DNA from 3 places in the Pseudomonas lurida genome. Region 1 is predicted to be linked to each of the others. Evidence: predicted binding sites of a transcription regulator. Region 1 holds the regulator's gene; each other region holds the start of a gene.
What was found. The regulator sigma-54, encoded in region 1, starts transcription at its own class of promoters, with help from an activator protein. The targets are predictions, from matches to a motif close to ANTGGCATNNANNTTGCTNT.

Region 1 (7,826 bases):
ATGCTCGCGGTTTCTGCAAGATCATGGGAAACCACGATGCTGGTGATGCCTAGCGCATCGTTGAGCAAGCGGATAAGGCGCACCAGCACGCCCATGGCGATGGGGTCCTGGCCGACGAAGGGCTCGTCGTACATGAGGATCTGCGGGTCGAGGGCGATGGCGCGCGCCAGGGCCACACGACGCTTCATGCCACCGGACAACTCGTCGGGCATGAGATCGATGGCACCGCGAAGGCCTACCGCCTGCAGTTTCAGCAATACAATGTCACGAATCATTTCGTCGGACAGCTGAGTATGCACCCGCAGCGGGAACGCCACGTTCTCGAAAACATCGAGGTCGGTGAACAATGCACCGCTCTGGAACAGCACACCCATGTGCTTGCGCGCATCGAACAGATCGCTGCGCGACAGGGTCGGCAGGTTCTGGCCGTTGACCCACACTTCGCCGGCGCTGGGGCGCAGCTGCATGCCCATCAGGCGTAACAGGGTGGTCTTACCGCAACCGGAAGGCCCCATGATGCCCGTGACCTTGCCGCGCGGAATGCGGATATCGACGTTATTGAAGATGCTGCGCGTCCCGCGCTTGAAGGTCAGTCCCTTCAGCTCGACCGCGTAGGCGTTATCGGCACTCATCTAAACTCCTTGGGATGCAGCCTCTCACTCAGACACCACGCGTGCGACAAACGTTTGCAACCGTTGCGCAATAGTTGGCCACGTGGGCTGGGCGGACCGAACTGGCGGCGAACTATATCACTGCTGGTACAAGGCGCCCAAGGCCGGAACAGCGCTTGTTCAGATTGAGGACAGGGAAAAAACGTTGCTGGCTATGTTACCAAGGAGGGTTGCCGAAGATGGAATCTCAACCGCATCGTGAACAAACCCTGACGAACTTGCGTGAGGGAATTGATCATTACCGCTATAATCGCCGACTTTTCGTCAGGCTATACGATTTCAGACATGAGCCAATCCAGCGACCTTATTCAATCCGCACAACGCACCATCCGCCTCGAGCTTGAAGCCGTGGAAGGCTTGCTGGCGCATATCGACGCAGATTTCGTACGCGCCTGCGAGATGATTCTGGCCAGCAAGGGCCGCGTTGTCGTGGTCGGCATGGGCAAATCGGGCCACGTCGGCAACAAGATCGCCGCCACCCTGGCCAGCACCGGGACCACCGCGTTTTTCGTGCACCCTGCCGAAGCCAGCCACGGCGACATGGGCATGATCACCAAGGATGACGTCATCCTGGCACTGTCCAACTCCGGCACTACCAACGAAATCGTGACCCTGTTGCCGCTGATCAAGCGCCTGGGCATCCAGATGATCAGCATCACCGGCAACCCGGAGTCGACGCTGGCCAAGGCCGCCGAAGTGAACCTGAATGTTCACGTGGCCCACGAGGCTTGCCCGCTGAACCTGGCACCCACCTCCTCCACCACCGCCGCGCTGGTCATGGGCGATGCCCTGGCCGTAGCGCTGCTGGAAGCCCGCGGGTTTACCGCCGAGGACTTCGCATTTTCTCACCCAGGGGGCGCACTGGGCCGCCGCCTGCTGCTGAAAGTGGAAAATGTCATGCACTCGGGCGATGAATTGCCCCACGTCCAACGCGGCACCTTGCTGAAGGACGCGTTGATGGAGATGACCCGCAAGGGCCTGGGCATGACCGTGATCCTGGAAGCCGACGGCCGTCTGGCCGGGGTCTTCACCGACGGCGACCTGCGCCGCACCCTGGACCGCACCATCGATATCCATACCGCGACCATTGACGCGGTGATGACACCTCACGGCAAGACCGCGCGCCCTGAAATGCTGGCAGCCGAAGCCTTGAAGATCATGGAAGACCACAAGATCGGCGCACTGGTGGTGGTCGATGGCGACGACCACCCGATTGGCGCCCTGAACATGCACGACTTGCTGCGTGCGGGAGTGATGTAAATGACCAGCGACCTGCTGCAACGCGGCAAGCACATCAAACTGGCGATTTTCGACGTTGACGGCGTGCTGACCGATGGCCGCCTGTACTTCCTCGAAGACGGCAGTGAATTCAAGACGTTCAACACCCTCGATGGCCAGGGCATCAAGATGCTGATGGCGTCGGGCGTGCAAACGGCGATTATCAGCGGCCGAAAAACGCCGGTAGTGGAACGCCGCGCACAAAACCTGGGGATTCCTCACCTGTATCAGGGCCGCGAGGATAAACTGGTGGTTCTGGACGAGCTTCTTGGCCAACTCAACCTAAGCTATGAGCAGGTCGCCTACTTGGGCGATGACCTGCCAGACCTGCCGGTGATCCGCCGAGTGGGCCTGGGCATGGCCGTCGCCAATGCGGCAGCCTTTGTTCGCGAGCACGCCCATGGCATTACCACCGCCCGCGGCGGTGAAGGTGCCGCCCGCGAGTTCTGCGAGCTGATCCTGCGTGCCCAGGGTAGCCTTGAAGCGGCCCACGCCGCCTACTTATAGAGCGTTTTATGCTGAGCAAAAAGATTCGCAACTTCCTGCTATTCGGGGTCATCGCCGCGCTGTTCCTGGCGGTGGGCTACTGGAATATCAGCCCGGAGCGCTTTCTCGACCAGCCTGCTGCGCAGGTTGACGAGAGCGCTATCGACTATTACGCCACCAATGCCAAGAGCGTGCAGTTCCTGCCAGATGGCAAGGTGCAGTACGAAATGACTTCGGACAAGGTTGAGCATGTCAAGGCCAGCGAAGTCACCCTGCTGACCAACCCGGACATGAATATCTACCGGGGTACCGAGTTTCCATGGCACGTCACCAGCAAGCGTGGCGAGGTCAACCCGGACGGTACCGAGGTGGAACTGATCGACTCGGTGCGCGTTGCGCGTACCGACGATAAAAAGCGTGAGACCGTGATTACCACCAGTCGAATGACCGTATTCCCGCAGAAGCAATATGCGCAGACCGAGCAAGACGTTAGAATCGACGGCGCTGGCGGTGTATCGACTGGCAAGGGAATGAAAGCGTATTTGAAAGAAAGCAGGATACACCTGCTATCGAACGTAAGAGGACAGTATGAGGCTCGTTAAAACTCTCCCTATTTTGCTCGGTCTGGGCGCAGCACTGGGAAGCGTGAGCGCCTGGGCTCTGCCGAACGATAGCCAGCAACCGATCCACATCTCGGCTGACGACGCGCAGCTCGATGACAAGCAAGGCGTCGCCACCTACACCGGCGGCGTGATCATCACCCAGGGTTCGATGAAGATCACCGGCAACACGGTGACACTGACGCGCACCCAATCGGGCGATATCGACGTGGTGACGTCGGTAGGCAACCTGGCTTACTTCGAACAGAAGCAGTCTGCTACCGATACCGGCCCCATGAAGGGCTACGGCAAGACCATCCAGTACCACGCCCAGCAGAACCGCATTGTCCTGATCGACCAGGCGAAGGTACTCAGCCCCGATGGCAACTCTACGGAAGGTGAGAAAATCACCTATGACACCGTGAAACAGGTTGCCAACGCCGGCCGCGCGACTGGCAGCAAGCTCAGCGCGCCGCGCCCACGCATCGATATGGTTATCCAGCCGAAGAAGAAGGCCGAGTAATGGCAACCCTGAAAGCCCAGCATCTGGCCAAGGCCTATAAAAGCCGTCAGGTCGTGCGCGACGTCAGCCTGTCGATCGACAGCGGCCAGATCGTCGGCTTGCTCGGCCCCAACGGCGCCGGCAAGACCACCTGTTTCTACATGATCGTCGGCCTGGTCCAGGCGGATCAGGGCCGCGTACTGATCGACGATCTGGACGTGAGCCACCAGCCGATGCACGGCCGCGCCCGCGCCGGTATCGGCTATCTCCCGCAGGAGGCGTCCATCTTCCGCAAACTGTCGGTCGCCGATAACATCATGGCCATCCTCGAGACCCGCAAGGAGCTCGACCGAGACGGCCGCCGCAAGGAGCTGGAAAGCCTGCTGCAGGAGTTTCACATCAACCATATCCGCGACAACCTCGGCATGAGCCTGTCCGGTGGTGAGCGTCGCCGTGTGGAAATCGCCCGCGCCCTGGCCACTGCGCCCAAGTTCATCCTGCTGGACGAACCGTTTGCCGGCGTCGACCCGATCTCGGTGGGCGACATCAAGCAGATCATCCATCACCTCAAGGCCAAGGGCATTGGCGTGCTGATCACTGACCACAACGTCCGTGAGACCCTCGATATCTGCGAGACCGCTTATATCGTCAACGATGGCCAGCTAATCGCCGAAGGTGATTCCGCCACGATCCTGGCCAACGAACTGGTCAAGGAAGTGTACCTGGGTCACGAGTTCCGCCTGTAAACACCGTGGTGTCACGGCCGTTCGCCAAGGTGCGCGGGAGTCAATGAAAACCTCCGGATTTTTATTGTTACCGCGCTCTAGGCAAAGCCCCCGACATCAGGCATATAATTTGCTTATGTTTGGCGCTCACGCGCCCTGTCGTGGATGGCGCATTGCGCCGGCGAATAAGGTGTTAAGCCCCTGCCATGAAACCATCGCTAGTCCTGAGAATGGGCCAGCAGCTGACGATGACACCGCAGCTGCAACAGGCCATCCGCCTGCTCCAATTGTCGACCCTGGACCTGCAACAGGAAATCCAGGAGGCCCTGGAGTCCAATCCGATGCTCGAACGCCAGGAAGAAGGCGACGACTTCGATAACGCAGACCCGCTGGCCGATAACATCGAGCAAAAACCCAATTCCGACGTGCAGGAACCCTCCTACCAGGAATCCGCCCCTACGGTGGACAACCTCGAGGAAGGCGAATGGAACGAACGCATCCCCAACGAGCTTCCGGTCGACACCGCCTGGGAAGACGTCTACCAGACCAGCGCCAGCAGCCTGCCCAGCAGTGACGATGACGAGTGGGACTTCACCACCCGCACCTCCGCCGGCGAGAGCTTGCAGAGCCACCTGCTGTGGCAACTGAACCTTGCGCCGATGTCGGACACCGATCGCCTGATCGCCGTGACCCTGATCGACTGCATCAATAACCAGGGTTATCTAGACGAGACGCTTGAAGAGATTCTTGAAGCCTTCGACCCTGAACTGGATATCGAGCTGGACGAGATCGAAGCCGTCCTGCACCGCATCCAGCAGTTCGAACCTGCCGGTATCGGCGCGCGCTCCCTCAGCGAATGCCTGCTGCTGCAATTGCGCCAACTGCCAGCCAAGACCCCTTGGCTCGCCGAGGCCCAGCGCCTGGTCACCGATTACATCGACCTGTTGGGCAGCCGCGACTACAGCCAGTTGATGCGCCGCATGAAGCTCAAGGAAGACGACCTGCGCCAGGTCATCGAGCTGGTGCAGAGCCTCAACCCGCGTCCCGGCTCACAAATCGAGTCCAGCGAAGCCGAATACGTGGTTCCGGATGTGATCGTACGCAAGGACAACGAGCGCTGGCTGGTAGAGCTGAACCAGGAATCGGTGCCGCGCCTGCGGGTCAACCCGCAATACGCCGGCTTTGTGCGTCGCGCCGACACCAGCGCCGATAACACCTTCATGCGCAACCAATTGCAGGAAGCCCGCTGGTTCATCAAGAGCCTGCAAAGCCGCAACGAAACCCTGATGAAAGTGGCCACCCAGATCGTCGAGCACCAGCGCGGCTTCCTGGAGTACGGCGACGAAGCGATGAAGCCGCTGGTACTGCATGACATCGCCGAAGCGGTAGGCATGCATGAGTCGACCATTTCGCGGGTGACCACGCAGAAATTCATGCATACCCCACGGGGCATTTATGAACTGAAATACTTTTTCTCCAGCCATGTCAGCACCTCAGAAGGCGGTGAATGCTCGTCCACGGCGATCCGCGCGATCATCAAAAAACTGGTTGCCGCGGAAAATCAGAAAAAGCCATTGAGTGACAGTAAGATCGCTGGTTTACTGGAGGCACAAGGCATTCAGGTCGCCCGTCGAACCGTCGCCAAGTACCGCGAGTCCCTCGGGATCGCGCCTTCCAGCGAGCGTAAGCGTTTGATGTGACGGGCGGGCCACAGCGTTCCAGTGGCAGGTATTCCTACCTGCCGCTTTATGCACTGGCAACGAAGGAGAAGCTGTATGCAAGTCAACATCAGTGGACACCATGTAGAAGTCACCCCTCCACTACGCGACTATGTCGAGCTGAAGCTGAGGAAGCTTGAGGGACATTTCGACAAGATCACCAACGTGCAGGTCATCATGAAGGTCGACAAGCTTCAGCAGAAAATTGAAGCGACCCTCCAGATACCCGGTGGTGAAGTGGTCGCCAATGCCGAACATGAAGACATGTATGCATCAATCGACTTGCTCACAGACAAGCTTGACCGCCAACTTAAAAAGCATAAGGAAAAGAATCTGAGCCTGCTTCAGGGCACAGGTCGTTAACTCTCCCCCCATGATCCGACTTGAAACCATCCTGACCCCCGGCCGTTCCCTCGTGAACGCGCCGGGCGGCAGCAAGAAGAAAGCCCTTGAGCAAATTGCCAACCTGATCAGCCGCGAAGTGCCTGAACTGGAAATGCAAGATGTCTACGAGGCTCTGATTGCCCGTGAAAAACTCGGTTCCACCGGTTTTGGCAACGGCATCGCCATTCCCCACTGCCGCCTCAAAGGCTGCGAGACCCCAGTCAGCGCCCTGCTTCACCTGGACGCTCCCATCGATTTCGACGCTATCGACGGTGCCCCGGTCGACCTGCTGTTTGTACTGCTGGTCCCGCAGGCTGCCACCGATGCGCACCTGGAACTGCTTCGGCAGATCGCCAGCATGCTCGACCGCAAGGAAGTACGCGACAAACTGCGCAGTGCCAACAGCAACGAGGCGCTGTACCAGGTTGTCCTGGATGAACAGAACGGGCAGTAATCATGCGTTTGATCATCGTCAGCGGCCGCTCCGGCTCGGGTAAAAGCACCGCCCTCAACGTTCTTGAGGACAGCGGTTTCTATTGCATTGATAACCTGCCCGCCGGCCTGCTGCCGGAATTGGCGGAACGCGCGTTGATCCACACTGAACTGGCGCAACCCCTGGTCGCCGTATCGATTGATGCCCGCAACTTGCCCAGCCACCTTGAGCGATTCCCGCAATTGCTAGAGGAAGTGCGGGCCAAGCACATCCATTGCGACGTGCTGTACCTGGATGCCGACGAGGAGACGCTGCTCAAGCGTTTCTCCGAAACCCGCCGGCGCCACCCCCTCAGCAGCCCTCACCGCTCCCTGGCCGAAGCCATCGAGGACGAGACCACGCTGCTGGGGCCGATCATTGACCTCGCCGACCTCAAGATCAACACCACCAGCCTCAACCTGTATCAATTGCGCGACGCCATCAAGCTGCGCCTGCTGAACCAGCCGGAGCCAGGCACGGCGTTTCTCGTGGAGTCGTTTGGCTTCAAGCGGGGCATGCCGGTCGATGCCGACCTGGTGTTTGACGTGCGCTGCCTGCCCAACCCGTATTGGAAGCCGGAACTGCGCGATCAGTCCGGGCTGGATCAGCCCGTGGCCGATTACCTGGCTGCGCAACCGGATGTCGAGGAAATGTTCCAGGACATTTCCAGCTACTTGCTCAAATGGTTGCCACGCTTTGCTGCAAGCAACCGGGCCTATGTGACCATTGCCATCGGCTGCACCGGCGGTCACCACCGCTCCGTCTACCTGACCGAGCGCCTGGGCCAGGTGCTGCAACAAACCCTCAAGAATGTCCAGGTCCGCCACCGCGACCTTAGCTGAAAGGAACACCTCCGCGATGCCCGCTCTGGAAATTGAAATCATCAACAAGTTGGGCTTGCACGCCCGGGCATCTGCCAAATTCGTTGGCGTTGCCGGGCAGTTCCCTTGCCAGATCCGCGCCGGGCGCACACCAGAATCGATGGTCGACG
Region 2 (7,826 bases), 3.7 Mb from region 1:
GTCGAGCACCCAAGCGCCACCGTCGGTGCCCATGGGCACGCGGGACATGGACTCGACGCCACCGACCACCACCAGGTCTTCGAAACCGGAGCGCACTTTCATCGCGCCCAGGTTGACCGCTTCCAGTCCAGAGGCGCAAAAGCGATTGATCTGTACACCAGCGACGCTGATGTCCCAGTCCGCCACCAGTGCGGCGGTCTTGGCGATGTCGGCACCCTGGTCGCCCACCGGGGTTACGCAGCCGAGCACGATGTCGTCCACCTGGAGGGTGTCGAGGTCGCTACGCCGGGCCAGGGCGGTGAGCAGGCCGGCTACCAGGTTCACCGGTTTGACACTGTGCAAGGCGCCGTCTGCCTTACCTTTGCCACGGGGCGTACGTATCGCATCAAAGATCAAAGCTTGGGTCATGACGTCCTCGAACCGCTGTGCATGTGTGCCTCTACCTTAGGCCCGATTGACACGGTTTCAATGACGGATGCGCTCATTGCTTTTGACCCCCTCGCTCGGACGAACGGTAGCCTCTTGAGGTAAATGCTTGATTAATCGTTTTAGCTGTCTAGCCAAGGCATTGGCGCCAATATGGCTATCTGCCTCATGCCTTTTTAAGCTCAAATGCTGATTAGCTGATATGAAATGATTCTAAGCCGCGAAGAACGAGGGCTCTAAGGTTGAATCAGTAAGACGTTGCTGCCGGGTTTTGCTGGAGCAGCTGTAAGAAAAGCGACACGTAATCTGGCCATACTGAAATAAAAACCGGCTCGTATTGACGCTCAGGAATAACAACAAAAGGCAGTCAGCCATGTTCAAGCATTCGAAAGTACGTCAGGCGGGACTCATTCTGTTCGCCACCACACTGATTCTGATCTTGCCCAACTTGACCAAGGTTATTGGGTGACCACGCCACGCCCCTATTCCGTGCAATCACAGCACCGGGCTTGCAGCCTTTGGCAGCACCTGCCGGGACATTGCGCATAGCGGTCCTGCAGGGGCTGTCTTTTTACGCGCCGATTTCCGGTATCGTGAGCCTAATCGCCACTTTGATCCGGGCCTTCGTCTTGAAATCCATCCTCGCCCTCCTCGCCTTGCTGATCGGCCTTCCCGCTTCGGCGGCGCAATTGACCGTCGAGCTCGACCACACCACCAGAACCTGGCAGACCGCCGATTTGCTCAAGCACCCGCAGGCGCAAACGGTGCAGATCATTGATGACGTGTCCTACAAGCGCACCATGACTTATCGCGCAGTGCCGCTGGCGGTGCTGCTATCGGGCGTGAACCCTGAGAGCCACCTGCAGGCCGTTGCCCTCGATGGGTTCGCCGCCGAACTCACGGCTGCGCCGCTGTTGGAAAACCACGGCGCACGCGCCTGGCTGGCGGTGGAAGATCCGGCCCAGCCATGGCCCGCACTGGCAGATGGCAAGCCGAGTGCAGGCCCGTTCTACCTGGTGTGGACCAACCCGCAAGCCGGGCATATCAGCCCGGAGCAGTGGCCGTTCCAGATCTCCGGCATCAAGCAATTGAAGACGGTAGCGGAGCGCTTTCCGGCGCTGTTGCCGGACCCGAAACTAGCGTCCAATGACCCGGTCAACCAGGGCTTTGCGCTGTTCCAGAAAAACTGCCTGGCGTGTCACCGTCTCAATGGCGCCGGTGATGCGCAAGTGGGGCCCGACCTGAATATCCCCTACAACCCCACCGAGTATTTCGGCGGTGATTTCCTCAAGCGCTATATCCGTGATCCGCAGAGCTTGCGGCATTGGCCACAGGCGAAGATGCCCGCGTTCGCCGCCAGTGTGTTGCCGGACAATGAGATGGATTTGTTGGTGGGGTATTTGAAGCATATGGCGGGGCGCAAGCAACATCCCTGAACCTGGCGATGCCTCCTGTAGGAGCCGGTTTGTCGGCCCCTACAGCCGATCGGTGGTGGTCCGAACTATTGCTGTTGGACGGAGATCACCGGTGTCGGCGCCACGAATACCTTGGCATGCATTTGCTCATGCCCGCCGCCCCGGCGCATGCCACGTACCGGGCACGCATCGAGGTAATCCAGCCCCACCGCCAGTTTCAAGTGCCGCTCCGGACGGGCCAACTGGTTGGTCACGTCAAAGCTGTACCAGGCGTCATCCAGCCAGGCTTCGGCCCAGGCGTGGCTGGCCAGGTGCGTGCTGTCCTCCGAGTACAAATAGCCCGACACATACCGCGCAGGGATGCCGAGGCTGCGTGCGCAGGCCAGGAACGCGTGGGTGTGGTCCTGGCACACGCCTGCACGGCCAGCGAAGGCCTGGGCAGCGCAGGTGTCAACTTCGGTTGCGCCGGGTGTGTAGACCATCGTCTGGTTAAGCGCATGCATCAGGTCGATCAACGCCGTGCGGTCGCGACGTTGATGACAATGCTGCGCGGCAAAGCCGCGCAGGGCGTCATCGGGCTCGGTCAGGCGGGTGCAGCGCAGGAACGGGAACGCCGATTGACTCTCGTGTTCAGCCTCGCGCAATTCGTCGATGTCCACTTGGCCACGTGCGCCGATGATGATGGCGTCATGGGGTTCGTCCAGGGTCAGCACATGCAGGATATTGCCGAACGGGTCCACCTGGGCGCGCACCGGACGCGGCAGGTCGAGCTGCCAACTCAGCACGTGCTGGCGCTCACTGTCGTGGGGCGTCAGGCGCAGGTACTGGATGCTGGCGCGTACTTGGTCTTCGTAGTGGTAGGTGGTTTCGTGGCTGATGGAGAGTCTCATGCCGCCTCCAGGTAGGAACTGTAAATGGCGTCGCCCAACTGGCGGACCAAGGGGATAAAGTCGGTCAGCCAGGCGTGCAGGCCTTCCTCGAGGATTTCATCGATGGCGGTAAAGCGCAGGCGCGCATCCATCTCGGCGGCCAGGCGCTGGGCGGGGCGGCCGTTGATGCCAGGCAGGCTGGCGAGGATCTGGTCGATCTCTTCGCTGCAGGCACGCAACGAGCGCGGCACATCGGCGCGCAACAGCAACAACTCGGCGACTTGTCGCGCGCCGGGGGCATCGCGATAAATCTCGGTGTAGGCCTCGAACGATGACAACGCGCGCAGCAAGGCGCTCCACTGATAGTAGGCGTGGGCCGTGCCATCGGTGACCGCCTCGGCGCGATCGCCGGCCATTTCATAGCGGGCGTCCAGCAGGCGCAGCGTGTTGTCGGCACGTTCGATAAAGGTACCCAGGCGAATAAACCGGAAGGCGTCGTTACGCATGATGGTGCCGTAGGTGGCACCGCGAAACAGATGGGAACGCTCCTTTACCCACTCGCAGAACCGGCTCATGCCATAGCGGCTCAGGCCCTGCTGGGCGATGTCACGAATATCCAGCCAGGTCGCGTTGATGTTTTCCCACATGTCGGCGGTAATCCGCCCACGCACCGCATGGGCACTGGCCCGCGCCGCGCCGAGACAGCTGTAGATACTGGCCGGGTTGGCCGCATCCAGGGCAAAGAAGTGCAGCAGGCGTTCGGCGTGCAATTGGCCGTGACGTTCGTGGTAATCGTCCAGGGTACCGGTGATCAACAGCGGCATGGCCAGTTCATGCAAGCCATCGCCGCGCCCGTCCTGGGGCATCAGCGACAGCGAATAGCTGACATCGAGCATGCGCGCGAGGTTTTCCGCACGTTCCAGGTAGCGCGACATCCAGTAAAGATCCGAGGCAGTTCTACTCAGCATGGCATCAGTCCTCCACCACCCAAGTGTCTTTGGTGCCACCGCCCTGGGACGAGTTGACCACCAGCGAGCCTTCGCGCAACGCCACGCGGGTCAAGCCGCCAGGGACTACACGGGTTTCCTTGCCGGACAACACGAACGGGCGCAGGTCGATATGGCGTGGCGCAATGCCGTTTTCGACAAAGGTCGGGCAAGTGGATAAACACAACGTGGGCTGGGCGATATAGGCGTGGGGCTTGGCTTTGATACGCGCCCGGAAGGCCTCGATCTCTGCCGCTGTCGACGCGGGGCCGACCAGCATGCCGTAGCCGCCGGAGCCTTGGGTTTCCTTGACGACCAGGTCGGGCAGGTTAGCCAATACGTGGGAAAGTTCGTCAGGCTTGCGGCATTGGAAGGTCGGAACGTTCTTGAGGATCGGTTCTTCATCCAGGTAAAAACGGATCATCTCGGTGACGAAGGGGTACACCGACTTGTCATCCGCCACTCCGGTGCCGATGGCATTGGCCAGCACCACATTGCCGGAGCGATAGGCCGCAAGCAGGCCGGGTACACCAAGCATGGAATCGGGATTGAAGGCCAATGGGTCGAGGAATGCGTCATCAAGGCGACGGTAGATAACGTCCACGGCCTTGGGGCCGTCGGTGGTGCGCATGAAGACACGGTCATCGCGCACGAACAGGTCCGCGCCCTCCACCAGCTCCACGCCCATTTCGCGGGCCAGGAAGGCATGTTCGAAGAACGCGCTGTTGAAGCGTCCTGGCGTCAGCACGACCACGCTCGGGTTGTCCAGGGGGCTGGAGCTTTTCAGGGTGTCCAGCAGCAGGTTGGGGTAGTGATCAATGGGCGCGATGCGCTGGGCGGCGAACAGCTCGGGGAACAGCCGCATCATCATCTTGCGGTCTTCCAGCATATAGCTGACGCCGCTGGGCGTACGCAGGTTGTCTTCGAGCACGTAATACGTGCCGTCGCCATCGCGCACGAGGTCGACGCCGGAGATGTGCGAATACAGGTCGCGGTGCAAGTCCAGGCCCTGCATGGCCAGTTGGTATTGTTCGTTGGCCAGTACCTGCTCAGCGGGAATGATCCCTGCCTTGATGATGCGTTGTTCGTGATACAGGTCGGCGAGAAACATATTCAGCGCCTTGACCCGTTGGATACAGCCACGCTCGACAATCCGCCATTCGCTGGCAGGGATGCTGCGCGGGATGGTGTCGAAGGGAATCAGGCGCTCGGTGCCCTGCTCGTCGCCGTAAAGCGTGAAGGTGATCCCGGCGCGGTGAAACAGCAAATCGGCTTCGCGCCGGCGTTGAGCCAGTAGCTCAGCAGGCGTTTCGGCCAGCCAGCGCGCGAACTCGCGGTAGTGAGGCCGGACCTGCCCTGCCCCGTCGTACATTTCATCGTAATAAGTGCGGATCATGCCGAACTCCTTGTCACCCGGGCGAAGGAACCGTCGCAAGGCCCGTGCCAGCGGCATAAACACTTAGAAATCAGTGAGTTGAATTACCACCAGAATCCATTTGCACCGTCCTGGTGCGCAGAATGCCCGGCGCATGGCCGCACGCTTCATCGCAATGCAGGCTTTGACTATCAACAGCATAGTCAGAGTTGATTTCACTGCCCGGCCAAGCATGCGGATAATCGGTTCCATCTGCTGAACAGGACGCGTCCTACAGCTTCAGCGAACCGCTCTTCCCTTTAAGCCACCCTCTTGGGTGGCCTTTTTTTTGGTGCGAAAAAAGAGCGCACAAGTTCCGGATAGTTTTCCCACCCCACAAACAAAATCGGCCGACCCAAAAGGTCAGCCGATACGCTGTGTTGCTCATAAAATGCCGCTACATGGGTAACCCACGCACCTCCTGCTTGACGCCCCATCCTTCGATGATTCCGCCCAGCGGCTCGACCACCGCCTCAAAGTCTTGCTCGAAGTCTCCTATGCCGTCGTAGGTGGCGAACATGATTTTGCTCAATTCCAGGTACCAAGCGCCATCGTCGCGCGCACTGACCTGAGCATTCAGGGATTCCCCACGAAACTCACCCGCAGCCCTGCGCGCCCGTTCCTCATCCGGGAAAATGGCGTAGAACTCGATGGGGTGAAAACGCGAGAAGTCGAAACCGCCTTCTTTCATGCGGCGCAGAACGTTGGTGCTGATGTCTTCTTGATAGGCTGTGCTCATGAAAAGTGCTCCTCGAATTGATGGATAGACTTTCCGTGCTTCCCGAAGCCCACGCCTTACTGGCGTGGGGACTACGGCAAAAACATCACCGCTGGAAAACAAGCATGTAGCTGACAAGACCAGACCTTAGCGATTCATTCGCTGATCTCAGTTGCAGAGTAGCGCGAAGCTATCACCTCCACCAGAGGCGCCTTAGGTGCGTACAGGGAATGTTCAGGCAGCGGGGGAGATGTCGAGGATCTGGATACTGTTCTGGTCCTTGAGGATCTTGACCGTAGGCTCGGGCTTGCGGCCCTCCAGGTCATTGAGGTCCAACTCAGCGGCGACGGGCACCAGTTTGTTGCGAATCATGTGTGCCGCATCTTCGAGGCTGGGCTTCTGGTCGCAAGTGAACTGCTCGACCGACTGAACGCCGTGATCATCAACGAAGGTAATCTGCCACTTTTGCATCGGTGCCTCCTCGATAAAACCCGTGTGTGGGCTTACCACTATCTGGACCTTGAGGGTTCGCCAAACGTTCCACTCGCGTCAGGAGGCACCGGATCAATTGCGCTTATTTTTCAGCGTGTTCTTTCAAGGCTTTCAAGGTGTTGAACGGCGCGTCCACCACAAACTTATTGGCCAGCCACGACGGTACGCTGCCACCTGGCTCGGTGTGCACCTGGTAAGTGACTTCGGTCTGGTTGTCGCCTTTTGGCACGAGTTTCCAGAAGCCATCGACCTGGGCAACCCGTACGTAGCCTTTTTCTTCAGGCTTGTAGGTCGGGACGCCTTCGAGCTTACGAGTCAGCGTGCCGTCAGCCGCCTTGGTGGTGGTGATATGCAAGTAGGAATCGCGGTCCGTCACGGGGAACGGCGCTTTGAACTGGGTGTAGGTCCAGCTCTCGTCACCTTTCTTGTCGACCAGCTTCTGGGACTTGCACTCGTGGATCCAGGCACACGCGCCGGCCACGTCTTCCTGGAGTGCGACGATTTTGGCCACCGGTGCCTTGATCGTGGTCACACCGCGATATGCCTTGTACTTGGAACCGGCAATTTCGCTCAGGGACACCTTGATACCGTCTTCGTCCTTGGCGACTTGCCAATCCTCAGCCTGGGCAGTGGCAGCAAACAACACCGTAAAACCGCACAACACAGCCATTCGTTTCAGCGAACCCATTGTTGTATTCCTTATTGTGGAAGTTCCGATAGTAAAGCCCATCAAGCCGCCGTCATGTGCTCCCACCAGCCGATCAAGCGGATCGCATCGGCCTGGTCGGTGCCGCAGACCTCGATATCTGCCTTGAAATCACTGCACACCGACGGACGCTCAGGTTGCCCAAACAGCAGACACAGGTGTTCGACCGACAGGTGCAGGCAGCGTTCGCCAGCCGGCTTGCCGTCTGGCATGCCCGGTAATGGCGAGCTGATGGAGGGGGCGATGCAGCAAGCGCCACAGCCTTCACGGCAATTCATGACCAGCAGGTCCTCGACGACTCAATGTGGATGGCCGGGCTAGAGTACGCCCTAAAACAGCCGTTTTAAAATGGTCTAACAGGGGTTTTTCGCAGAAAACAAAAGTGACTGACCAGTCTGCGACAGGTGGTCGAGGAGCCGCGTCACGTTTGTGGGAAAAGTTTACTGCTTGAACTCGAAATCCAGCGCGGCACCTTCTACATCGCGCCGCTCTTCGTTGCGCAATTGCAGCCTCATCTCATTGCTGAGCAGGCGGCCGTTGATCTGGAATGCACTGTTGTCAGTGGGCTTCTCGCCGAACATCGGTGGCAGCAGGGGCACGCTCTTGGGCTTGGGCATGGTGCCAATGGGCTGCAAGTGCCTGACCATGTCCGAAGGCAGCGAAAGGTCCAACTGTGCTGGTGGCAATTGCGTCTGAGCCACTTCGCGGGAGGACTTGGACTTGCTCGCCGCACGCTGCTTGGCCGTCGCCGTTTTTTTCTTGACGGCGGGCGCGGGCTTCTTCACGGGGGTCTTCTGCTC
Region 3 (7,826 bases), 5.0 Mb from region 1:
GTTGTTTGAAAAGCGCTTCGGCGCCGGCTTGAGCATGCGTGCTGACCAGCCTGTGACCGTGGCCGGTGTGCAGACACCCAGCCTGTTCCTGGGCAGCGACGTGTTGAACAACGATTTCAGTGAGGTCGATGAGTTCAAGGACACCTCCGGCGGCGTGGCCACGGTGTTCGTGCGCAGCGGTGAAGACTTCATCCGCATCAGTACATCGCTGACCAAGCAGGACGGCAACCGCGCCATCGGTACCGCCCTGGATCACCAGCATCCGGCGTATCAACGCCTGCTCGCCGGACAGAGTTACGTCGGCCGTGCGGTGCTGTTCGAACGGTCCTACATGACCCAGTACACCCCGGTGCGTGATGCGGCCGGCAAAGTGATTGCGGTGCTGTTTGTCGGCTTCGACTACACCGATGCCCAGAACGCCCAGTTCGAAAACCTCAAGCGCTTCCGTATCGGCAAGACCGGTTCCCTGGCCTTGCTGGATGAGCAGAAACGCTGGCTGGTGCCGCCGGCCGGTGTACAAGCGCTGGATCAGGCGATTGCGGTGATGCTCGACCTGACGAAAACCCCGGGTAAGGGCCGCTTCTGGAGTGACAAGAACGAAGACTTCTACAGCGTCTCGGTGCCTTTTGAAGGCGGACCGTGGTCCGTCGTGGCCAGCCTGCCGAAGGCGGAAATCCGCGAAGTCACCTGGGCCGTGGGTATTCGCCTGGTAATTGGCAGTGTGCTGGCGATGCTGTTCGCGGTGGGCGCGGCGGTGTGGCTACTGCGCAGCAAGTTGCAGCCCCTGAGTGACCTGGTGCGTCAGGCCGAAGCCCTGGGCGCCGGCGACTTGAGCGCACGCCTGAATGTGTCCAGCCATGACGAAATCGGCCAGTTGGCGCGCAGCTTCAACCAGATGGGTGAAGCGCTGTCGACCATGGTCTCGCATATCCGTAGCGCCGCCGAAGAGGTCAACAGCCGCGCCCAGGCGTTGTCTGGTTTGTCCGGTGGGGCCTATGAAGGCATGGAGCAGCAGTCCGGCGAGATTACCAGCATGGCTGGCGCGGTCGAAGAGTTCAGCGCCACCTCGCTGAACATCGCCGACAACATGGGCAACACCGAACGCCTGGCCCAGGAAAACGCCCAGCAAACCCGCATCGGGCGTACCTCCATGCAAGAAGCGTCGTCCTCCCTGGAACACATTGCCACGGCGCTGAACAGCACCGCCACGGTGATCAACACCCTTGGCCAACGCTCCCAGGAAATCGGCGGGATCGTCGGCGTGATCACGTCGATCGCCGAACAGACCAACCTGCTGGCGCTCAATGCCGCCATTGAAGCGGCACGGGCCGGTGAGCAGGGCCGTGGTTTCGCCGTGGTTGCCGACGAAGTGCGCAACCTGGCATCGCGCACTCGCCAGGCCACCGACGAAATCTCCGGGATGATCCAGAGTATCCAACAGGAAACCGGCAACGCCATCAGCACCATGGAGCACGGTAACGTGTTGATGCAGGAAGGTCTGTCGCGCAACGCCGATGTGGCCTCTGCCCTGGCACGTATCGATGAGCAAAGCCGCTCGGCCGGCCAGCAATTTGCTGCGATCACCACGGCCACCCAGGAGCAGAGCAGCACCGCAACCTTGCTCAGCAGCAACCTGCAAAGCATCGCGCTGGCCAACAGCGAGCAGCGTGAGGTGGTGTCGAACCTGGCGATCACTGCCAAGGAACTGGAAACGCTGGCAGCGAGCTTGCGCCATGAAGTTGACCGCTTTCGTTGAAGCCTGATCTGGTCGTCACCACAGGCTAGAGTGGGAGCGGGCTTGCTCGCGAATACGGAGTGTCAGTCAGCACCGGCTTGGCTGCCCCGTCGAATTCGCGAGCAAGCCAGCTCCCACATTTGGTTATGCGCCTGGCTTAAGTGATCGCTGCCGGCCTATATTGCAGGGCCTCCTTCAGATGATCGCGCGTGATGTCGTCCATAAGCTCCAAGTCCGCCAAGGTGCGTGCCACTTTGAGCAGGCGATGGGCCGCGCGCAAAGACAGCGTCAGGCGCTCGCAGGCAGTCTCCAGCCAGCCTTCATCGACCTTCGCCAGCTTGCAATGCTTGCGTAGCCCAGGCAGATCGAGAAAGGCATTTGCACAGCCCTGACGCCGCAGCTGGCGCTCCCGCGCCTCGGCAACGTCAGCCGAAGCCTTTGCAGTGTTGTCGCCAGCCTGTTGGGCCGGATTCAGCGCAGTGGTTTCCCGAGCGACGGTCAGGTGCAGGTCGATCCGGTCCATCAGCGGCCCGGACAGCTTGTTGCGATAGCGTTGAATTTGCTCCGGCGTACAGCGACAACGCCCACTCGGTTCACCCATATAGCCACAGGGGCAGGGGTTCATCGCGGCCACCAGTTGAAAGCGTGCCGGGAAACTCACCCGGTCACGGGCGCGGGAAATCACGATTTGCCCAGACTCCAAGGGTTCTCGCAGTACCTCCAAGACCTTGCGGTCAAACTCCGGTAATTCATCCAGGAACAGCACCCCATGGTGCGCCAGGGTGATTTCGCCCGGTTGCGGCTTCGACCCTCCGCCTACCAGCGCCGGCCCCGATGCCGAATGGTGCGGCTGGCGAAACGGTCGATGGGGCCAGTGGCTCAAGGGCGCCAGGCTCACCACGGATTGAATCGCCGCGACTTCAAGGGCTTCCTGCTCGCTTAGCGGCGGCAACAAGCCGGGCAGGCGACTGGCGAGTAACGTCTTGCCGGTGCCGGGCGGGCCACTGAGCAGCAGGTTATGCGCACCGGCCGCCGCGATCAGTAGCGCACGCTTGGCCGTCAGTTGGCCCTGGACTTCACTCAGGTCCGGGTACGGTTTGTTCAAGTACAGCAAGCCGTCGGATTTGTAAGGCTCAATTGGCACCTGACCATTGAGGTGCGCCACCACCTGCAGCAAGTGATCCACCGCGATCACCTTCAGCCCCGACGCCAGGCACGCCTCCTCGGCATTCGCCCGCGGCACGATGACGGTGCGCCCGGCCTTGCGCGCCGCCAGTGCCGCCGGCAGCACGCCCTTGACCGCACGGACTTCGCCGGACAATGCCAGCTCCCCAAGGCACTCCACGTCATCGAGCATCAGCGCCGGTACCTGCGCACTGGCGGCCAGGATTCCCAGGGCAATCGCCAGGTCAAAACGCCCGCCGTCCTTGGGCAGGTCGGCGGGCGCAAGGTTGAGGGTGATGCGGCGGGCGGGGTATTGCAGGGCGCAGTTCAGAATGGCGCTGCGCACGCGGTCCTTGCTTTCCTTGACCGCTGTTTCTGGCAACCCCACCAGCGTCAGGGACGGCAGACCATTGGCCATGTGCACTTCAACAGTGACAGCGGGGGCTTCGACGCCGATCTGGGCGCGGCTGTGGACGATGGCGAGGGACATGCTCGTTCCTTGAAAAATGGACGCCGCTTCCTGCGGTTTTTTAAAGGTAGTCGAGGGATTGCAGGCGCAACGGTTCAGACTTTTACAGGACGTATCAACGTGCAAAGGCGTCGGGGTACTTATCCAGGTAGGCACCGTTGAGTTGCGTGTCGGGTGCACGCATGAATGCGCGGAAGTCCGGGATCAGGAACACCAGCAACGACAACCCCAGCACCATTGCACCCAGGGACGTCATGGTGAGTGCGACGCCGAGCTGTGTAATCAGCCCACTCATGGCGAAACTGCCGAGCGGGCTGGCGGCGGCCGACAGGAATGACACGGTGGCGAAGATTCGATTGCGATGCTGCTTGGGGGTGGCAAGCAACCTGACGGCAGAGGTCGGAATGTTGATCAGCATCAGGCCTACCCCACCGCAGAAAAACGCCAGCGGTACGGCAACCATTGATGAGAGCGTGCCGGCCAGCCACATATTGCCCCCCAACAGTGCAAAGCCCGCCGCGACACAGAAGTCGCGGGGCACGCGTTCGGTCAGCCAGCCGGTGATTTTGTAGCTGCCTGCCAGGATGCCCAGGCCGAAACAGGCGTCCAGCAGGCCGAGGTAGGTGACCGGGTAGTGGATGATCGTTTTGACGTAGAGGGGCAGCAGGATGGTAAAGAACGGAAACAGGGCAAAGTTGACGAGCATCGCCACGAGGGCAAGGTAGAACTCGACCTTGACGCCGTAAACGGCCTTGAATCCCGAGTACATCATGCGCAAGCCGGTGGCTGACGGAGCATGTTCACCTGGGGCGCTGGCACCGAGGTGAAGTGGAATCGATGCAATCAACATTGCTGCGCCAAGCATCGCGAAGAAGTCGATGGTCAACGCCAGCGTGGTGCCGAAGCTGAAAATCAAGGCGCTGGCCAGGATCGGTCCGAGCAAATTGGATATGGACGAGAGCATGCTTTTGGTGCGAACGGCCAGTGAGACCTGATCGTCGCGTGCAAACAACGGAATAATCGAGGATTGCAGCGGGTCGCGTACGCCCGCGACGGCACTGCTGAGCAGCATCAGGGCGCCAACGCTCCATGGGTTGAACAGTTGCGTAGCGGACAGGACAACCATCAACAGCGTGGTCACCAGACTGGTGAGGGAGGCCACCCTGAGGATCAGAACCTTGTTGTACTTGTCACCCAGCCAGCCTAGCAGGGGGCGGGCCAGCACCTGCGCCGCGATGGCGCAGGCGATCATGTTGGCGAAGGCGAGCGCAGAACCGGTTTGCTGCAAGGTCCACCAGGCTACGGCCAGCTGGTTGCAGCGGCCACCGAGCACCACCAGCAAAAAGCTGAACTGTATTTTCAGCAGGCGCCGGTCAAGGTCCGGCAAGTACCCCACGGACCGCTTGATGTCGGTTATTCGGTCGGCGGGTTCAACCGCGCTTCGAGCTCAGCGACTTTTGCTTCGAGGCTTTCCAGCCGTGCACGTGTGCGGGCCAGCACGACCATCTGGCTGTCGAATTCTTCCCGGCTTACCAGGTCGAGCTTGCTGAAACCACTTTGCAGCAATGCCTTGAATTGGCTTTCGATTTCATTGCGGGGCAGGGGCGCGTCACCGCTGAACAGGCGTGAGGCATGGCCGCTCAGGGCGTCGAGGAGGTCTTTGGGCGCAAGCATGGGGAATATTCCGGAAAACTGTTGGCCGGCAGTGTATCACGCAGCGTCTATAGTCCTTTTCATGTCCTTGTGCGCACGGTTTTCGCGCAGCGGGTCGGGCGGGCGCGCACTGTTTTTGTGCGCATTGATGCCACCTGAAAGCCCCGTAGGTGGGGATAAGTGGGCAAAGGACTGATTTCAGTGATTTTTACGGAGCTGGCAAGGTTTCTGCTTAGACGATCATGACCCATGCACTGATGCAGTCGCTGTGACGAATGCAGTGCGCCGACGGATCAGGGGTACAGGTTTCGTCACCAGTGGTTCGCTGGCGTCGCAAAGGCAAATGCCGAGGCGACGACGCGTTACAAAGCCAGGCACTGCGCTTAGACTTGAGACGGGTTTGTTTTCCTGGGGCAAGTCCACCAATTCGGGAGAGAGTTTTCATGAAGCTAGTCACTGCCATCATCAAGCCGTTCAAGTTGGACGATGTACGCGAGTCGTTGTCCGAGATCGGCGTGCAGGGCATTACCGTTACTGAGGTCAAAGGCTTCGGTCGGCAGAAGGGTCACACCGAGCTGTATCGTGGCGCGGAATACGTGGTCGATTTCCTGCCGAAGGTGAAGATTGATGTCGCCATTGACGACAAGGATCTTGACCGGGTTATCGAGGCGATAACCAAGGCCGCCAACACCGGCAAGATCGGTGACGGCAAGATCTTCGTGGTCAATCTGGAACAGGCTATTCGCATCCGTACCGGCGAAACCGATACCGACGCAATCTAAGCCGCCAAACCCCAACGCCCCAGGAGAAAACAATATGACTCTGCGTAAATTCGCAGGGCTCGGAGCCCTGTTGTCCATCGTAATGCCAAGCCTGGCCATGGCGGCAGACGAAGTGGCTGCTCCAGTCCTCAATTCCGGCGACACCGCATGGATGCTCACATCCACTGCGTTGGTGCTGTTCATGACCATTCCAGGCCTGGCGCTGTTCTACGGCGGCATGGTGCGCTCCAAAAACATTCTTTCCGTGATGATGCAGTGCTTCGCCATTACTGGCCTGATCAGCGTGTTGTGGGTCATCTATGGCTACAGCATCGCGTTCGATACGACCGGGATGGAGCAGGGTGTCGTCAACTTCAACTCCTTCTTCGGCGGCATGGGCAAGGCGTTCCTGGCGGGCGTTACCCCGGCCAGCATCACCGGGCCGGCAGCGTTGTTCCCGGAAGCGGTGTTCATCACCTTCCAGATGACCTTCGCCATCATCACCCCGGCGCTGATCGTCGGTGCCTTCGCTGAGCGTATGAAGTTCTCTGCGATGCTGATCTTCATGGCCATCTGGTTCACCTTGGTCTATGCGCCGATCGCGCACATGGTCTGGAGCGGCAACGGTGGCCTGCTGTGGGACTGGGGCGTGCTGGACTTCGCTGGCGGCACCGTGGTGCACATCAACGCCGGTGTGGCTGGCCTGGTGGCGTGCATCGTGCTCGGCAAGCGCAAAGGCTTCCCGACTACCCCGATGGCACCGCACAACCTGGGTTACACCCTGATCGGCGCCGCCATGCTGTGGGTGGGTTGGTTCGGCTTCAACGCCGGTTCCGCTGCTGCGGCCAACGGCACTGCCGGCATGGCGATGCTGGTCACTCAGATCGCTACCGCTGCGGCGGCGCTGGGCTGGATGTTCGCCGAGTGGATCACCCATGGTAAGCCAAGCGCACTGGGCATCGCCTCGGGTGTGGTAGCCGGCCTGGTAGCCATCACCCCAGCCGCTGGCACCGTGGGCCCAATGGGCGCCCTGGTGATCGGCCTGGTTGCCGGTGTGATCTGCTTCTTCTGCGCCACCAGCCTCAAGCGCAAGCTGGGCTACGACGACTCCCTGGACGCGTTCGGCGTGCACGGTATCGGCGGTATTGTCGGTGCGATCCTCACCGGTGTGTTCGCAGCCCCTGCACTGGGCGGCTTCGGCACCGTGACTGACGTGGCGGCACAAGTCTGGATCCAGGCCAAGGGCGTCGGCTTTACTGTGATCTACACGGCTATCGTGACCTTCATCATCCTCAAGGTGCTGGATGCGGTCATGGGCCTGCGGGTGACCGAAGAAGAAGAGGCCGTCGGCCTCGACCTGGCGCAACACAACGAGCGCGGCTACAACTTGTAAGTACGCGAAAAAAAGATGCCCGGCTTGCCGGGCATTTTTTTGCCTGGCGTTTGTCAGTCATAACAAGCTGTGTCGGTTTTTGCGCTCAGTTTGTAATGGGACGCACCTGGCACTTTTCCGCCTGCCAATGTCTTACAGGCATGTAGGCGTATTCGGCACTTTGTTTTTTCCCAGAGCGCGCTAGAATGCGCGCCGATGGGCGGAGAACTCTATGTGGCAACAGACCCTGATTACCCTGCGGGCCAAGCCCCGGGGCTTTCACCTGGTGACCGAGGAGTTGCTGGCCGGCTTGCCTGAATTGAAGGCCTGTCGCGTGGGCCTGTTGCATTTGTGGCTGCAGCACACCTCGGCCTCGTTGACCGTCAACGAGAATGCCGACCCGGCGGTTCGCCGTGACTTCGAGCGTTATTTCAACTCGCTGGTGCCGCAAGGCCGCGCAGGGTTCGAACATAACGACGAAGGTCCGGATGACCTGCCGGCGCACTTCAAGGCCAGTCTCCTGGGCTGCCAGCTGAGTTTGCCGGTGAAGGCCGGCCGCTTGGCGATGGGGACCTGGCAAGGTGTTTATCTGGGCGAGCACCGTGATCATGGCGGTGCTCGTAAAGTCCTCGCCACCTTGCACGGTGATGGGGCATAAGCCACTGGTTATCC

Region 2: the regulator sigma-54 is predicted to act here: its motif matches at 5,125-5,144, upstream of ATH90_RS21530 (circularly permuted type 2 ATP-grasp protein).
Region 3: the regulator sigma-54 is predicted to act here: its motif matches at 5,237-5,256, upstream of glnK (P-II family nitrogen regulator).

Annotation. Positions count from the first base shown of each region.
Region 1 covers NZ_PDJB01000001.1:1,039,613-1,047,438, reverse strand. The annotation lists gene ATH90_RS04695 (ATP-binding cassette domain-containing protein) at 1-632, opposite strand, end outside; gene ATH90_RS04690 (KpsF/GutQ family sugar-phosphate isomerase) at 957-1,931, shown strand; gene ATH90_RS04685 (KdsC family phosphatase) at 1,932-2,456, shown strand; gene lptC (LPS export ABC transporter periplasmic protein LptC) at 2,465-3,037, shown strand; gene lptA (lipopolysaccharide transport periplasmic protein LptA) at 3,024-3,557, shown strand; gene lptB (LPS export ABC transporter ATP-binding protein) at 3,557-4,282, shown strand; gene ATH90_RS04665 (RNA polymerase factor sigma-54) at 4,468-5,961, shown strand; gene hpf (ribosome hibernation-promoting factor, HPF/YfiA family) at 6,037-6,342, shown strand; gene ptsN (PTS IIA-like nitrogen regulatory protein PtsN) at 6,353-6,817, shown strand; gene rapZ (RNase adapter RapZ) at 6,820-7,677, shown strand; gene ATH90_RS04645 (HPr family phosphocarrier protein) at 7,694-7,826, shown strand, end outside.
Region 2 covers NZ_PDJB01000001.1:4,757,671-4,765,496, forward strand. The annotation lists gene ATH90_RS21510 (acetyl-CoA C-acetyltransferase) at 1-408, opposite strand, end outside; gene ATH90_RS21515 (c-type cytochrome) at 1,056-1,862, shown strand; gene ATH90_RS21520 (transglutaminase family protein) at 1,928-2,731, opposite strand; gene ATH90_RS21525 (alpha-E domain-containing protein) at 2,728-3,678, opposite strand; gene ATH90_RS21530 (circularly permuted type 2 ATP-grasp protein) at 3,683-5,092, opposite strand; gene ATH90_RS21535 (ribonuclease E inhibitor RraB) at 5,508-5,849, opposite strand; gene ATH90_RS21540 (hypothetical protein) at 6,063-6,299, opposite strand; gene ATH90_RS21545 (START domain-containing protein) at 6,403-7,008, opposite strand; gene ATH90_RS21550 (YkgJ family cysteine cluster protein) at 7,050-7,304, opposite strand; gene ATH90_RS21555 (hypothetical protein) at 7,467-7,826, opposite strand, start outside.
Region 3 covers NZ_PDJB01000001.1:6,070,645-6,078,470, reverse strand. The annotation lists gene ATH90_RS27845 (methyl-accepting chemotaxis protein) at 1-1,756, shown strand, start outside; gene ATH90_RS27840 (YifB family Mg chelatase-like AAA ATPase) at 1,893-3,389, opposite strand; gene ATH90_RS27835 (MFS transporter) at 3,484-4,764, opposite strand; gene ATH90_RS27830 (accessory factor UbiK family protein) at 4,782-5,042, opposite strand; gene glnK (P-II family nitrogen regulator) at 5,465-5,803, shown strand; gene ATH90_RS27820 (ammonium transporter) at 5,838-7,175, shown strand; gene ATH90_RS27815 (secondary thiamine-phosphate synthase enzyme YjbQ) at 7,387-7,812, shown strand.